Regions from separate parts of the Microbispora sp. GKU 823 genome, predicted to be linked through region 1. Evidence: riboswitches for the same ligand, from Rfam matches in the RefSeq annotation. Region 1 holds a riboswitch; the other holds the start of a gene.
The links. A riboswitch is a leader RNA that binds a small molecule or an ion and turns the genes downstream of it on or off. The one in region 1 is predicted to bind cobalamin.
Positions count from the first base shown of each region.

Region 2: another riboswitch for cobalamin. It lies ahead of B1L11_RS10390 (ABC transporter substrate-binding protein); the one in region 1 lies ahead of B1L11_RS41100 (ribonucleoside-diphosphate reductase subunit alpha).

Region 1 covers NZ_MWJN01000144.1:9,235-16,239, reverse strand. Annotated here, with positions in the region: partial or broken gene B1L11_RS41110 (histidine kinase) at 1-17, shown strand, start outside; gene B1L11_RS41105 (ribonucleotide-diphosphate reductase subunit beta) at 54-1,073, opposite strand; gene B1L11_RS41100 (ribonucleoside-diphosphate reductase subunit alpha) at 1,112-3,547, opposite strand; cobalamin riboswitch at 3,679-3,905, opposite strand; gene B1L11_RS41095 (alpha/beta fold hydrolase) at 4,174-5,088, shown strand; gene B1L11_RS41090 (alpha/beta fold hydrolase) at 5,149-5,874, opposite strand; gene B1L11_RS41085 (helix-turn-helix domain-containing protein) at 6,035-6,940, shown strand; gene B1L11_RS41080 (STAS domain-containing protein) at 6,849-7,005, opposite strand, start outside.
Region 2 covers NZ_MWJN01000014.1:21,050-28,054, reverse strand. Annotated here, with positions in the region: gene B1L11_RS54680 (Gfo/Idh/MocA family protein) at 1-990, shown strand, start outside; partial or broken gene B1L11_RS54675 (acyltransferase family protein) at 906-1,784, opposite strand; cobalamin riboswitch at 2,314-2,450, shown strand; gene B1L11_RS10390 (ABC transporter substrate-binding protein) at 2,528-3,478, shown strand; gene B1L11_RS10385 (iron ABC transporter permease) at 3,547-4,578, shown strand; gene B1L11_RS10380 (ABC transporter ATP-binding protein) at 4,575-5,390, shown strand; gene B1L11_RS10375 (adenosylcobinamide amidohydrolase) at 5,387-6,157, shown strand; gene B1L11_RS10370 (hypothetical protein) at 6,348-6,941, opposite strand.

The sequences.
Region 1 (7,005 bases):
ACGACATCCCCCGCGCGTGGTCCTCACCCTGCCGATCTTCTCGCGAGCCGGGATCAGAAGTCGGCGTCGAAGCTGACCGTGCCGGTCACGCCCACCTGATACGCCGACACCCGCCGCTCGAAGAAGTTCGAGAGCTCCTGGACGTCCTGCAACTCCATGAAGGCGAACGGGTTCTTCGCCCCGTACAGCGGTGGGATGTCCAGCTGGGCCAGCCGGCGATCGGCGACGTGCTCCAGGTAGGCCCGCATGTCGGCGATCGACATGCCGGGCACTCCGCCGCCGAGCAGGTCCTCCGCGAACTGGACCTCGCACTCCACCGCCTCGGCGAGCATCTCGCGGACCTGGTTCGCCATCTCCTCGTCGAACAGCCCCGGCTCCTCCTGCCGGACCGTCTCCACCACGTCGAAGGCGAAGGCCATGTGCATGGACTCGTCGCGGAACACCCAGTTGGTGCCCGAGGCGAGACCGTTGAGCAGGCCGCGCGAGCGCAGGAAGTACACGTAGGCGAAGGCCCCGTAGAAGAACAGACCCTCGATGCACGCGGCGAAGCAGATCAGGTTGAGCAGGAAGGCCCGCCGGTCCTCCCGGGTACGCAGTTCGCGCAGCTCGAAGATCGAGTCGATCCAGCGGAAGCAGAAGTCGGCCTTGCGCCGGATGGACGGGATGTTCTCGACCGCCGCGAACGCCGCGAACCGCTCGTCCTCGTCGGGTACGTACGTGTCCAGCAGGTTCAGGTAGAACTGGACGTGGACGGCCTCCTCGAACAGCTGCCGGGACAGGTAGAGGCGGGCCTCGGGGGCGTTGACGTGCTGGTAGAGGTTGAGCACCAGGTTGTTGGCCACGATCGTGTCGCCGGTGGCGAAGAAGGCGACCAGGCGGCTGACCAGGTGCCGCTCAGCGGGGGAGAGCCGGTCCAGGTCCTTGAGGTCGGAGTGCAGGTCCACCTCCTCCACCGTCCAGGTGTTCTTGATCGCGTCCCGATAGCGGTCGAAGAAGCGCGGGTAGCGCATCGGCCTCAGGGTGAGGCTCATTCCCGGGTCGAGCAGCATCGAAGTCTCGGGGTCGGTGGTCATGGCTCTCGCCTTTCGAGTGATGTTTCCGGGGGGCGTGCTCATTGGCACGCTTCGCACGACTCCGGGTTCTCCAGCGAGCAGGCGAGCGCCTCGGCGGTCATCGCCGCCTTCTCGGAGACCGTTCGCTCCTCCGGCTGCGCCTTCTGCGACGCCAGGGACACCGTCGCCTGCTGGATCCGCGTAGCGGGACGCGACCGCAGGTAGTAGGTGGTCTTCAGGCCGCTCTTCCAGGCGTACAGGTACATCGAGGAGAGCTTGTCGATGGTCGGCGCGCTCATGAACAGGTTGAGCGACTGGCTCTGGTCGATGTACGGCGCGCGCGCGGCGGCCATGTCGATGAGCGCTCGCTGCGGCAGCTCCCAGGCCGTGCGGAACAGCTCACGCAGCTCCGCGGGGAGTGCCTCGATCCCCTGAACCGAGCCGTCGGCCCGCTTGATGGCGGTCCTGATCTCCTCGTTCCACAGGCCGCGCGCCTTCAGCTCCGCCACGAGCGCGCTGTTGATCTGGAGGAACTCGCCGCTGAGGGTCTCGCGCTTGAAGAGGTTGGACACCTGCGGCTCGATGCACTCGTAGCACCCGGCGATGGACGCGATGGTCGCGGTGGGCGCGATCGCGATGAGCAGCGAGTTGCGCAGCCCGTGCTCGGCGATCCGCTCGCGAAGCGCCGTCCAGCGCTCGTCCTGAGCGCCGGTGACCTTCCACAGGTCGGGCTGCAGGAGCCCGCGGGCGGCCCAGGTCTGCTGGAAGGCCGGATGAGGACCCGCCTTCGCGGCCAGGTCGGCCGAGGTCTCCAACGCCGTCAGATAGATCTCTTCGGCGATGCGGGTGGACAGGTCCTTCGCCTGGGGAGAGTCGAACGGCATCCGAAGCGCGAAGAAGACGTCCTGGAGGCCCATCACGCCGAGGCCGACGGGGCGCCAGCGGGGGTTGCTCGCCGCTGCCTGCGGGCTCGGGTAGTAGTTGATGTCGATGACGCGGTCGAGGAAGGTGACCGCGGTGCGCACGGTGGCGCGCAACCGCTCCCAGTCCATCCCGTCCCCGGCCAGATGCGCGGCGAGGTTGACCGAGCCGAGGTTGCACACGGCGGTCTCCGTGTCGCTGGACACCTCGAGGATCTCCGTGCACAGGTTGGACAGGTGCACCACGTTGCCGGGCTCGGCGGTCTGGTTGCACAGCCGGTTGGACGCGTCTTTGAAGGCCATCCAGCCGTTGCCGGTCTGGGCCAGCGTGCGCATCATCTTGCCGTACAGGTCCCTGGCCTTGACCTGACGGACGTACCGGCCGGCGGCCTCGGCCGCGCGGTAGGCGGCGTCGAAGTCCTCTCCCCACAGGTCTGGCAGCTCCGGGACCTCGTCCGGGTCGAACAGCGACCACATCGCGTCGGCTTCGACCCGGCGCATGAACTCGTCCGGGATCCAGTTGGCGAGGTTGAGGTTGTGGGTGCGGCGGGCGTCCTCACCGGTGTTGTCGCGCAGTTCGAGGAACTCCTCGATGTCGGGGTGCCAGGTCTCCAGGTAGACGCAGGCCGCGCCCTTGCGGCGGCCGCCCTGGTTGACGGCGGCCACCGACGCGTCGAGGGTGCGCAGCCACGGCACGATGCCGTTGGAGTGCCCGTTGGTGCCCCGGATGAGCGCACCCCGCGAACGCACCCGTGACCAGGAGATACCGATCCCTCCGGCGAACTTCGACAGGTGCGCCACCTGCGCGTACCGCTCGTAGATCGAGCCCAGTTCGTCGCGGGGGGAGTCGACCAGGTAGCAGGAGGACATCTGGGTGTGCCGGGTCCCGGAGTTGAACAGCGTCGGCGAGCTGGGCAGGTAGGCCAGCGACGACATCAGCCGGTAGAACCCGATCGCCTCGGCCGGTGTGGTCGCGAGGCCGCACGCCACGCGCAGCAGCCAGTACTGCGGGGTCTCCAGCACCAGCCGGGTGGAGGGATGGCGCAGCAGGTAACGGTCGTACACCGTGCGCAGGCCGAAGTACTCGAACCGGAGGTCGCCCCTGGGGTCGATCGCGTCGTCGAGCTTGCGGGCGTTCGCGGCCACGAAGTCGGCCGTGGCGTCGCCGATCAGCCCCTGCGCGTGTCCCAGCCGGATCGCCTGGCTGAAGGAGGCCACTCCCTGGCCGCGGACCTCCTTGTCGATGTACCCGGCCAGCAGCCTGGCGGCCAGCCGCGAGTACTGCGGCTCCTCGCCGATCATCTCCGCCGCGGTCTGGATCGACAGCCGATCCAGCTCGGCGGTGGTGGCCCCGTCGTACAGGCCGCTGATCGTCTTGGTCGCCACGCGGAGCGGATCGACGTCGGTGAGATCGTCCGCCCAGCGCTCCACCGCTCGGACGATCTTGTTGACGTCGACCGGCTCGCTCGCCCCGTTGCGCTTGCGTACGTGCATCTGCGCTCGTCGCGGCATGGACCCCTGCCGCTCGGCGTCCACCGACGACACCCCGTCCGGTGACACCCCTGTGACCGTCACAGCTCTCTCCTCGCGCTCGGTCCCCAAGGCCCGAGGCAGCGCGCAGGAGGCATGCCGGCGAGCACGCGAAAGCGGCGCGCCAGAGCCATCGGCCGTCCCGCGCGGCCTCCGACCAGCCGCACACCCGTTCACGCGGTGCGCGGCGCGCTGGCAGGTCTTCGGACTCGTGGGCGGCGCGGCCAGGTTGCCGCATTGCCTACTGGTTGTCGCTTCCCAGATCCGCCGGTAGGCCGGATCCAGTGCGTGTGACAACGGTCGTTCCCACTCACCGCTGCGGGGCAGTCCCGGACTTCCACCGGGTTCCCTCTTGCCTCGGCCGCCCTGGACGGACGGACGAACCAGCTGCAGCCACCACCATATATAGGGGGCGAGGAAAAGTCACACCCAACATGTCGCGTCACAGGAGTAACGCACCCTGTGTGCGCCCGGCCCGAAGGGCGATCGCGGCCCTCCCCGGCGGACCGCGGTTGTCCCCCGCACGAGCTACCGGCGAATGTCCACCGTGCGGGGACGATCACGGACCGCCCGATCCGTAGCGTTACATCGCAGCCACGGCGCACCGTTCGCTACCCCGCCACACCGCCGTGCGCATCACCCCGGCGTCGACTCGCTCACTGGAGGACCTCATGCTCCGCAAGATCAAGACACCCGTTGTGGCCGCGCTGTGCTGCACCGTGCTCGGCGCGGGGGTCGCCGGCTGCGACGGCGACTCGCTGGAGAACTGGGACCCCCTCGCCCCCGCCACGCGGACGGCCGATGCCGCCCCGATCTCCGGGACCGAGAAGATCGATGTCGCGGGCCGGTCGGTGAACGTGTCCTGTTCGGGCACCCCGGAGAAGGGCAAGCCGGTCATCATCCTGCTGCACGGGGCCGGCGACGGGCTGGACAAGCTGGCCGCCATCCAGAAGACGCTGAGCAAGCAGAACCGGGTCTGTTCCTACGAGCGGCTCGGCGCGGGCGCGAGCGACCAGCCGGACGGCCCGCAGAGCTTCTCCAGCACCGGGAAGATCCTGACCGGGGTGCTCGACCGCGTCGCCGGTGACAGCCCGGTCGTCCTCGCCGGGCACTCGCTGGGCGGGCTGATCGCCGCCAGGTACGCCCCCGACCACCAGGACAGGGTCAAGGGGCTGGTTCTCATGGACGCCACCCCGCCCACCATGATGGACGACATCACGAAGGCGATCCCCGAGTCCGCCACCGGCCCGGCCGCCGAGCTGCGCGCACAGAACCTCGCGATGTTCAAGGGCGAGAACCCGGAGAAGCTCGTCATCACCGACGGCGAGGTCCGTTCCGCCGGGAACATCCCGGTGGAGGTGATCCAGCACGGCAAGCCGTACCTCGCGGCCGTCCCCAAGTACGGGCCGCGCCTGGAGCAGGCGTGGGCCGCGGGTCAGCGCAAGTGGCTCGCGCTGTCCAGCGGCAGCAAGCTGAGCACGGCCAAGAACAGCGGCCACTACATCTACGTCGACCAGCCCGATGTCGCCGTCCAGGCCATCGAGCGCGTCACCGAGCAGGCCGCACGTCAAGCGCATGGTGAGTGACCACAGGCCCAGGATCAGTGGCGCGTCCGGGCAAGGGCCCGCGCGGCTCGAGTGGGCGGGTCAGCCGAGCTTGAGCAGCAGTTCGGAGAGCTCGGCCGGCATCGTGATCATGCAGTCGTGGCCCGTCTCCAGTTCCCACACCTGTGCCGGGCTGCCGTTGGGCTGTATCGCCGGGACGGGCCGCCGCTCGATGCCCTCCGGTACGGCGGCGACGCAGTGGATGTGCGTCCGCGGAATGGTCTGCACGGCCGGGTTGTCCAGCCGGACCGGTTGCCGGAAGCAGAGCACCGGCTGATCCGACAACATCGTCCGCAGCCAGGCCGCGTCGGCCGGGTCGGTGACCCCGAACAGGCCGAAGGGCGGCGGCAACTCGGGCATCGGCGGGATCCGCCAGCCGACCTCGGACTCCGCGGCACGGTCGATGAGGGCCTGGGTCACGGGGTGCACATCGAGCGCGGTCTCGCCGTCCTCCGGGACCATCGCGTCGAGATAGACCAGATGGGCGATCCGATCCGGGATCCGGTTGGCGGCGGACGAGATGACCAGCCCGGCGTAGCTGTGGCCCACCAGGATCACGTCGGTGAGATCCTCCTCGGTGATCAGCCTGACGATGTCGTCGACGTGCGTGTCCAGCCCTATCTCGGGGCCGAGCAGATGCGCCTTGTCGCCGAAGCCGGTCAGCGACGGCGCGACCACCCGATGCCCGGCCGATGCCAGCAACGGGACCACCCGCTCCCAGCACTGCCCGCTGTGCCAGGCCCCGTGTACGAGCAGAAACGTCGACATGGTGTAGCTCCTTGTTCGCGGAAGGGACCACCAGCGGATTTCGCCGGCGTTCGTCCCGGAAGCGAGGTTTCCGCTCACCCGCCGGCAGAGCCAGAGCCCTCGCGATCCTGGGGGTGACAGGACCAGGCACGCACGAAAGTGCGCGAATTACAGTGGGGAGATGAGCGACGAATCCAACCTTTTGGGCGATTACGTACGCGCCCGCCGGGAGCTCGTCACTCCTGAACAGGCCGGCATCCCCTCCGTCGGCGTACGGCGCGTGCCGGGCCTGCGCCGGGAGGAGGTCGCGATGCTCGCCGGCATCAGCGCCGATTACTACCTGCGCCTGGAACAGGGCCGCGATCGCAACCCCTCCCCGCAGGTCCTCGAGTCCCTCGCCCGCGTGCTGCTGCTCGACGACGACGCGACGGCCTACCTGCTACGTCTCGGGGCGGGAAAACCCCGGCGGCGACGGCGGCCCCGGAAGGAGACCGTCCCTCCTGGCATCGCCAAACTCGTCGTCACGCTCCCGCTCCCCGCGTACGTGGAGGGCCGCTACTTCGACGTCCTCGCCGCCAACGCGCTGGCGACCGCTCTGTCGCCGCGACTCGTGGCGGGGGGCAACCGCCTGCGGGACGTTTTCCTCGACCCCGCCGAGCAGGCCCTCTATCCGGACTGGGAGGACGCCGCGCAGGGCATGGTCGCCGGCTTCCGCGAGTCCGTCGGCACCGACACGGACGACCCCCGATTCATCGAACTCGTCGGCGAACTCTCCCTCGCCAGCCCCCGCTTCAGCAGGCTCTGGGCGCGCCACGACGTGAACACGTGCGAAGGCACACCCAAGCACATTGACCACCCCCAGGTCGGTGACCTCTGGCTGAACCGGGAGAGATTGGGCGTCAGCGGCGTGACCGGCCAGACGCTCGTCGTCCTCCACCCGGACCCCGGCACCGACAGTGCCGACAAGCTCGCGCTCCTTGCGTCCGTCGTGCCGATCAAGGAGACCCGGACGACTGACCGTCTCCGCCGGCATCAAGGGCCTCCTCCACGGACTGGTACCGGTCGAAGGCCGACAGCAGGCGCGTGAGGGACAGAATGCGCTCGACACGGGGCTCGACGGCCGCGAGGGCGATGCCGATGTCGAGCGCCTGA
Region 2 (7,005 bases), on a different contig from region 1:
GCCTTCTGCGTGCCGCCCGCCGTACAGGCCGAGCTGGGCGTGCTCGCGGCCCGGGCGGGCAGGGCGCTGCTGCTGGAGAAGCCGCTCGCGGCCGACCTCGACGGCGCCCGGCGCCTGGCCGGGGCGATCGAGGAGGCGGGCGTCGCCTCCCAGATGCTCTTCACGTTCCGCTACTCGGCGGCGACGGCCGGCTTCCTCGACCGGGCCCGGCGGATCGAGCCCTTCGGAGGGCACGCCGCCAACATCTCCGGAAGCCTGCGCGGCGGCCCCTTCGCCACCCCCTGGCGGCTTGAGCGCGGTGCGGTGCTCGACGTGGGCCCGCACATGATCGACCTGCTCGACGCCGCGCTCGGCCGGGTGGTCGCGGTCAAGGCCCACGGCGACCCGCTCGGCTGGGTCGGCCTGCTGCTGGAGCACGAGGGCGGCGCGGTCAGCGAGGCGTCGCTGAGCATGGCCGTCGAGGGCGACACCCCGCCCAGCCGCATCGACGTGTACGGACGGCTCGGCAGCGCCTCGCTGCTCGGCTCCGAACTCGGCGACGTCTTCCCCGAGGTGGTCCGGCAGTTCGCGGGCACCGTACGCGACGGCGCGGGCATCCGCTCGACGCCCGCCACGGCCTGCGCCTGCAGGAGATCATCGACGAGGTGGAGCGGCAGCTGCGGGCCGGCTGACCAGGGCCAGGCCCGCGACCAGGGCGGCGCACGCGACCAGCGGCGCCGGGCCGGGCGCGAAGCCCGTGATCGTGAGCGTGAGCAGCGCGCCGCCGACGAGCGTGGCGGCGGCGGCACGTGCCGGTGGGCGGCGGCGCCCACGGGCTCCTCGAAGCGGCCGAGCAGCGCGGTGAGCGCGACCAGGACCAGCGCCAGGGCGGCCAGCCACAGCGGGACGGCGCTCCACCACGCCGCCGAGCCGGTCGGCGGGGTCGCCAGCCCGAACCCGAGGGTCGCCACACCGGCGACGGTGACGAGCGCGGTCATGTGCCACAGGTAGACGGTCATCATGCGCGGCGCGAGCGCGGTGAGCACCGCCTCGGCTCGAGGGCGGGCGGCCAGCGCGTTCACGGCGGGGCGCAGCAGCATCGCCAGGCCGAGCTGACCGGCGAACAGCGCGAGCAGGCAGGCGCTCGGCGGGGCCATGTTCGAGATCATCCCGGGCATCCCGATCATGCTGGCGGGGTACGGTCCGGCCGCCACCAGGCCCGCCACCATCGCGAACCCGGCCACCGCGAGCCCGGCCGCCCGCCGTCCGGTCAGCCACTCCAGGCCGCCCTCGGCGTACCGGAACCCGACCTGGTGCACCGCCAGCCAGACGAACGCGACGTTGAGGTAGCCTGCGGCCTCCAGGCCGGAGAACCGGACCACGTCCATCAGCACCGCGCCGCCCGCGAGCACCGGCAGGACCACCCCGGTCCGCATCCGCAGCAGGTGCGGCGTGGCCACCACGGCCAGCAGGTAGACCGCCAGGAACCAGAGCAACTGGCCGACCGTGCGCGCGGCCACCTCCACCGGCTGCGCGGGCACGCCGAGGGCCGCCAGGAGGTGGGGGAGCGGCAGCCACACGACCGCCAGCGGCACCACCGGCCAGGCCAGGCGGCGTACCCGGCGCGCCGTCCATTCACGGGCGGTGCCGCCCCGGCGGACGGCGGACCTGAAGCTGATCGCGTTGGCCGCACCCCCGGCGAAGAAGACCAGCGGCATGACCTGCGAGATCCAGGTGACGTACGGAATCGCGGCGAGGGCGTTGCCCGTGGTGAGGCGTCCCTGGGCGTACGACAGGACCGGCATCGTCCAGTGCTGGACGACCACGAGGACCATCCCGAAGACGCGCAGGACGTCGATGAAGCGGTCCCGTGGCGCGGGCGCGGCCGGGGCCCGCTGTGGAGCCGGAGGAAGCATGGTCAGGGACACGGGGGCCGCCTTCGCTGTGTCGGCCGCCGGGGTGGTCAACCCGCGGGCGGGGGTCGGGGGCTTCGGCACTCCGGGCTCGGAGGCTCCGGGGTGCGCGGGGTCTCGGAGTCATGGCCCCGTCGAGCACGTCAAGCGTCTCGCCGCGGCCCTGCCCGGCGCAGCGACGCGGTCCCTACTTCCGATCATGGGCGACCCCCTACCGCCGGGGTAGGGCCTGCCCTACCATCCCCGCGTACGCCCAGGCGGGCGGCATGATCAGTTGCTGGGGCTGCTGCCCATCGTGGACGCGGTCCGCGCGGTCGCGCTCGACCTCGAACGGTCGGGTGGGGCGCCGCGTTGATCCTCCCGGTGCGGACGGGCCGGTGCGGACGGGCCGGTGCGGACGGGCCGGGGCGGGGGTGGACGCCGGGTGAGGGATTGGTACCGTTGCGTCCGACGCGCGCCGCGTAGCGAAGTCCGGTGAGAATCCGGCGCTGTCCCGCAACTGTGGTTCCCCGCCCCCGGGGACGAGCCAGGTCGCCTGCGCTGTGCGCCGACGCCATCGACCCTCGTGGAAAAGGGTGATCCGTCGCTTCCAGCGGGTCCCTCGATTCCCGGCATTCCCCCTGATGGAGGACCTCGTGAGGCCCGTACGCACGGCCGTCGCGGGTGTGGTGCTGGGCGTGCTCGCTCTGGCCGGCTGCGGCCAGACCGACGGCGCCGCCACGTCCGCGACCCCCACCCCCGCCGCCTCGGACGGCACCGGACAGGGCGCCTTCCCCGTCACGGTCCAGGCGGGCAACGGCGCGGTGACGATCGCCAAGAGGCCCGAGCACATCGTGTCGCTGTCCCCGACGGCCACCGAGATCCTGTTCGCGATCGGCGCGGGCGGCCAGGTGGCGGCGGTGGACGACCAGTCGAACTACCCGCCGGAGGCGCCCAAGACGTCGCTGTCGGGCTTCAAGCCCAACGTCGAGGCGATCGTCGCCGCCAAGCCCGACCTCGTCGTGCTCGCCAACGACCTGGAGGGCGTGGTCGCCGGGCTCGGCAAGGTCGGCGTGCCGGTGCTGCTCGAACCCGCCGCCACCAAGCTGGACGACACCTACGACCAGATCAGGGACCTCGGCGCGGCCACCGGCAACGCGGCCAAGGCCGACGAGGTGGCGAGCGGCGTCAAGCAGAAGATCGACGCTCTCGCGGCGGCGGCGCCGAAGGACAAGGGCCTGACGTACTACCACGAGCTGGACACCACGCCTTACGCGGCGACGTCGAGCACGTTCATCGGGCAGGTCTACAGCCTGTTCGGGCTGAAGAACATCGCCGACGAGGCGCCCGATGCGGCGGGCGGCTATCCCAAGCTGTCGGCGGAGTTCGTCGCCAAGGCCGACCCCGACCTGATCTTCCTCGGCGACACCAAGTGCTGCGGCCAGAACGCCGCCGCGCTGGCCAAGCGGCCGGGCTGGTCCGGCCTGTCCGCCGTCAAGAAGGACCGCGTGGTGGAGCTGGACGACGACGTCGCCTCCCGCTGGGGGCCCCGGGTCGCCGACCTCGCCCAGGCCGTCAGCGACGCCGTGCAGAAGGCGGCGAGCTGAGCCGGTGACGACACGGACGCCCCTGGTGGCGCGGTGAGCGGTGACGCGGTGAGACCGGTGGTGGCGTGATGACGACGCAGTCCCGGCCACGCGGCCGGGCGCTGCTCGTCGCGTCCGTCGTGCTGGTGGCCAGTCTCGCCCTCGGCCTGATGGCGGGCGCGGCGGGCATCTCTCCCCGCGCCATCGCGCTGGCGCTGCTCGACCGGCTGCCGCTGGTGTCCGTGCACTCGGGCCTCTCGCAGGTCGAGGAGGGGCTGCTGTTCCAGCTCCGGGTGCCGCGGGTGCTGCTCGCCGCCGTCGTGGGCGGGCTGCTCGCCACGGCCGGGGCCGGCTACCAGGGCGTGTTCCGCAACCCGCTGGCCGATCCTTACCTGCTCGGAGCGGCGGCCGGGGCCGGTCTCACCGTGACGCTCGTCGTGGTCTTCCTGGGCGGCGACGCCGGGGTGGCCGGGGTGCCGGTCGCCGCCTTCGCCGGGGCCGTCGGCGGGGTGTTCCTCGCGTACGCGCTGGGCCACACCGCGGGCCGGGGCGGCGGCACCGCGACGCTCGTGCTCGCCGGGGTCGCGGTCACCTCGTTCCTCACCGCCATCCAGACCTTCGTGCAGCAGCTCAAGGTGGAGGAACTGCAGCGGATCTACTCCTGGATCCTCGGCGACGTCGGCGGCGGCTGGGACCAGCTCCGCATGATCGCGCCGTACGCCGTGGTGTCGACCGTCGTCATGCTGCTGCACGGGCGGCTGCTCGACGTGCTGTCGGTGGGCGACGAGGAGGCGGTCAGCCTCGGCCTACGCGCGGCGCGTGTGCGCTTCGTCGTGCTGCTGGCCGCCTCGCTCGCCACCGCGTCGGCGGTCGCGGTCAGCGGACTGATCGCGTTCGTCGGGATCGTGGTGCCGCACGTGGTCCGGCGGCTCGCCGGCTGGTCCTACCGGATCGTGCTGCCGCTGTCGTTCCTCGGCGGCGCGGCGTTCCTCGTGCTGGCCGACACGATCGCGCGTACGGTGCTCGCCCCGGCCGAACTGCCGATCGGGGTGGTCACCGCGTTCGTCGGGGCGCCGTTCTTCGTCACCGTCCTGCGCGTGACCCGGCGGGTGGAGACGTGAGCGGGCACGCCGTACCGGCCGTCGAGGCGCGCGGCGTGGGCGTCACGCTCGGCGGGCGGCGGGTGCTCACGGACGTCACGCTGTCGGCCGCGCCCGGCCAGTGGCTCGCGGTCATCGGGCCGAACGGCGCGGGCAAGTCCACGCTCCTGCGGGCCGTCGCCGGGCTGATCCCGAGAGAGGGCGAGGTGCTCGTCGAGGGGACGGCCGTGGACGACCTGCGGCCGCGCCGAAGGGCCCGGCTGATCGCGTACGCCCCGCAGAGCCCGGCGCTGCCGCCCGACATGACGGTCTACGACTACGCGCTGCTGGGCCGCACGCCGTACATCCCCTATCTCGGCAGCGAGAGCGCGCGGGACCGCGAGGTGACGCGGTCGGTGCTGGAACGGCTCGACCTGGACGGCTTCGCGTCCCGGCCGCTCGGGCACCTGTCCGGAGGCGAGCGGCAGCGGGTCGTGCTCGCCAGGGCGCTGGTGCAGCAGGCGCCGGTGCTGCTGCTGGACGAGCCCACCACGGCGCTCGACCTGGGCCACCAGCAGCAGGTGCTCGAACTCGTCGACCGGCTGCGCCTGGCCGACGACCTCACCGTCGTGACGACGCTGCACGATCTCAGCCTCGCCGCGCAGTACGCCGACGCGCTGGTGCTGCTCGCCTCGGGGCGCGCGGTCGCGGCCGGGCCGCCCGCGCGGGTGCTGGCGGAGCCGCTGCTGACCGAGCACTTCGGCGCCCGGGTGCGGGTGGAGCCCGGCCCCGACGGGCGCCCGCTCGTCCACCTGGTCCGCCCGTCGATCTCCTCGATGATGGAGGAGGCATGACGGAGGTCCCGCGGCCGTCCTTGACGTATCGGATGGAGGACGGCCTGCGGCTGGGCACGCTGCTGTGGCGGTTCGGGCCCGGCTGGCGGATGATCTCCTCCGCCATGCTGGGCGGCGGCATCGGCCACCGCGAATGGGTGCTGAACGCGCAGGTGGCCGCCGGTTACTCGCGCATGGACCCGGTCGAGCACATGGACGCGCTCGGTCCCGGCGGCCCCGGGGTCGGCATGATGACGGCCGCGCTGGTGGAGCGGTACGCCGCGGCGGCCGACAGGGGAGCGGAGGCCGTCGCCACGGTCGGCCTGGGCGTGCAGACCTGGGCGGCCGCGCCCGAGGGCGTGCCCGACCCCGGCCTGCCGGCCGCCCCTGAGCCGGCACGGGAGGCCGCCGGCGCGGGCGACGCCAGAGTGTGCGATGCCATGGTGCGCGATGCCGGCGTGCGTGATGCCAGGGTGCGCGATACCGGAGTGCGTGCGCCGCGCCCGGGGACGATCAACATCCTGGTGGCCGTGCCGGTCGCGTTCTCCGACCCGGCGCTGGTCAACGCCGTCATGACGGTCACCGAGGCGAAGACGCAGGCGCTGCTGGAGGCGGGATTCCCCTGCACCGGGACCGCGTCGGACGCCGTCTGCGTCGCCGTACGGGAGGAGGGCCCGGCGGAGGCGTTCGGCGGTCCGCGCTCCGTCTGGGGGGCGCGGATCGCCCGTGCCGTCCACCGGGCCGTCCTCGACGGCGCGCGGGACTGGCGAACGTGGCGGGCCGGTTAGCCGACAGTACGAGCCGCGACGGCCGAAGAGCTCTACCAGCGTCTGATCGACAACGCAGGGGTGATGACCCGCCGAGCCGGCAGACCACGGCGGATGGCTTCGAACTCCAATGGTCCCTCTTCGCCCCGGGGACCGGCCGTTCGCCTGTGGGCAGGCCGCGTCTCCGTACGGCACGGAGGACAAGCGGTGGCTAGGACGTGAAGGTGATGGTGTTCACCATGTGGTCGATCAGCGATCGGTCGCACCGGCCGGCCGGGCAGAAGAAGGTGACCAGGACGGACGTGCCGGCGTCGCCCTGCCGGACGACGTAGGCGGAGAAGTCGAGCCGTCCGGCCTGCTGGGGGTCGCTGAGCACGCCGTCGATCCGGAACGCCGGCCTGGCCCCGACCGTCGTCGGTGTCGGCACGCCGTAGTAGGTGGTCACGCCGGGGAGCGCCGGGCCCAGGCTCTCCTGGAGCTCCATCGGCGAGTCGGATGTGCTCAGGGTGTTGCTGACCTGGGCGAACACGCCCGTGGCCCGATCCGGCTGGCCCGTGATGATGGGGTTCACCTTCGACCAGTCGGTGTTGCCCGGCACCGCGAACAGAGCGTTGAACTCGTCCACCGCGGGGGAGGCGATCATCCACTGGTCGGCGTTGGTCCTGGCCTCGCCCCAGGCCGAGGGGTAGGACATGGTGAACGGCGCCGCGGTGCTGCCCGGGTAGGTGTTCCACGTCGCGGCGGTGTCCCCGCCCCTGGTGAGCAGCAGCGCGGCGGCGACGGCGATGGACACGAGGACCGCCACGCCGCCGATCAGCGGGCCGAGCGGCAGCCCCCCGCCGCCGGCCCCGCGAGGCCGCAGACGCGAC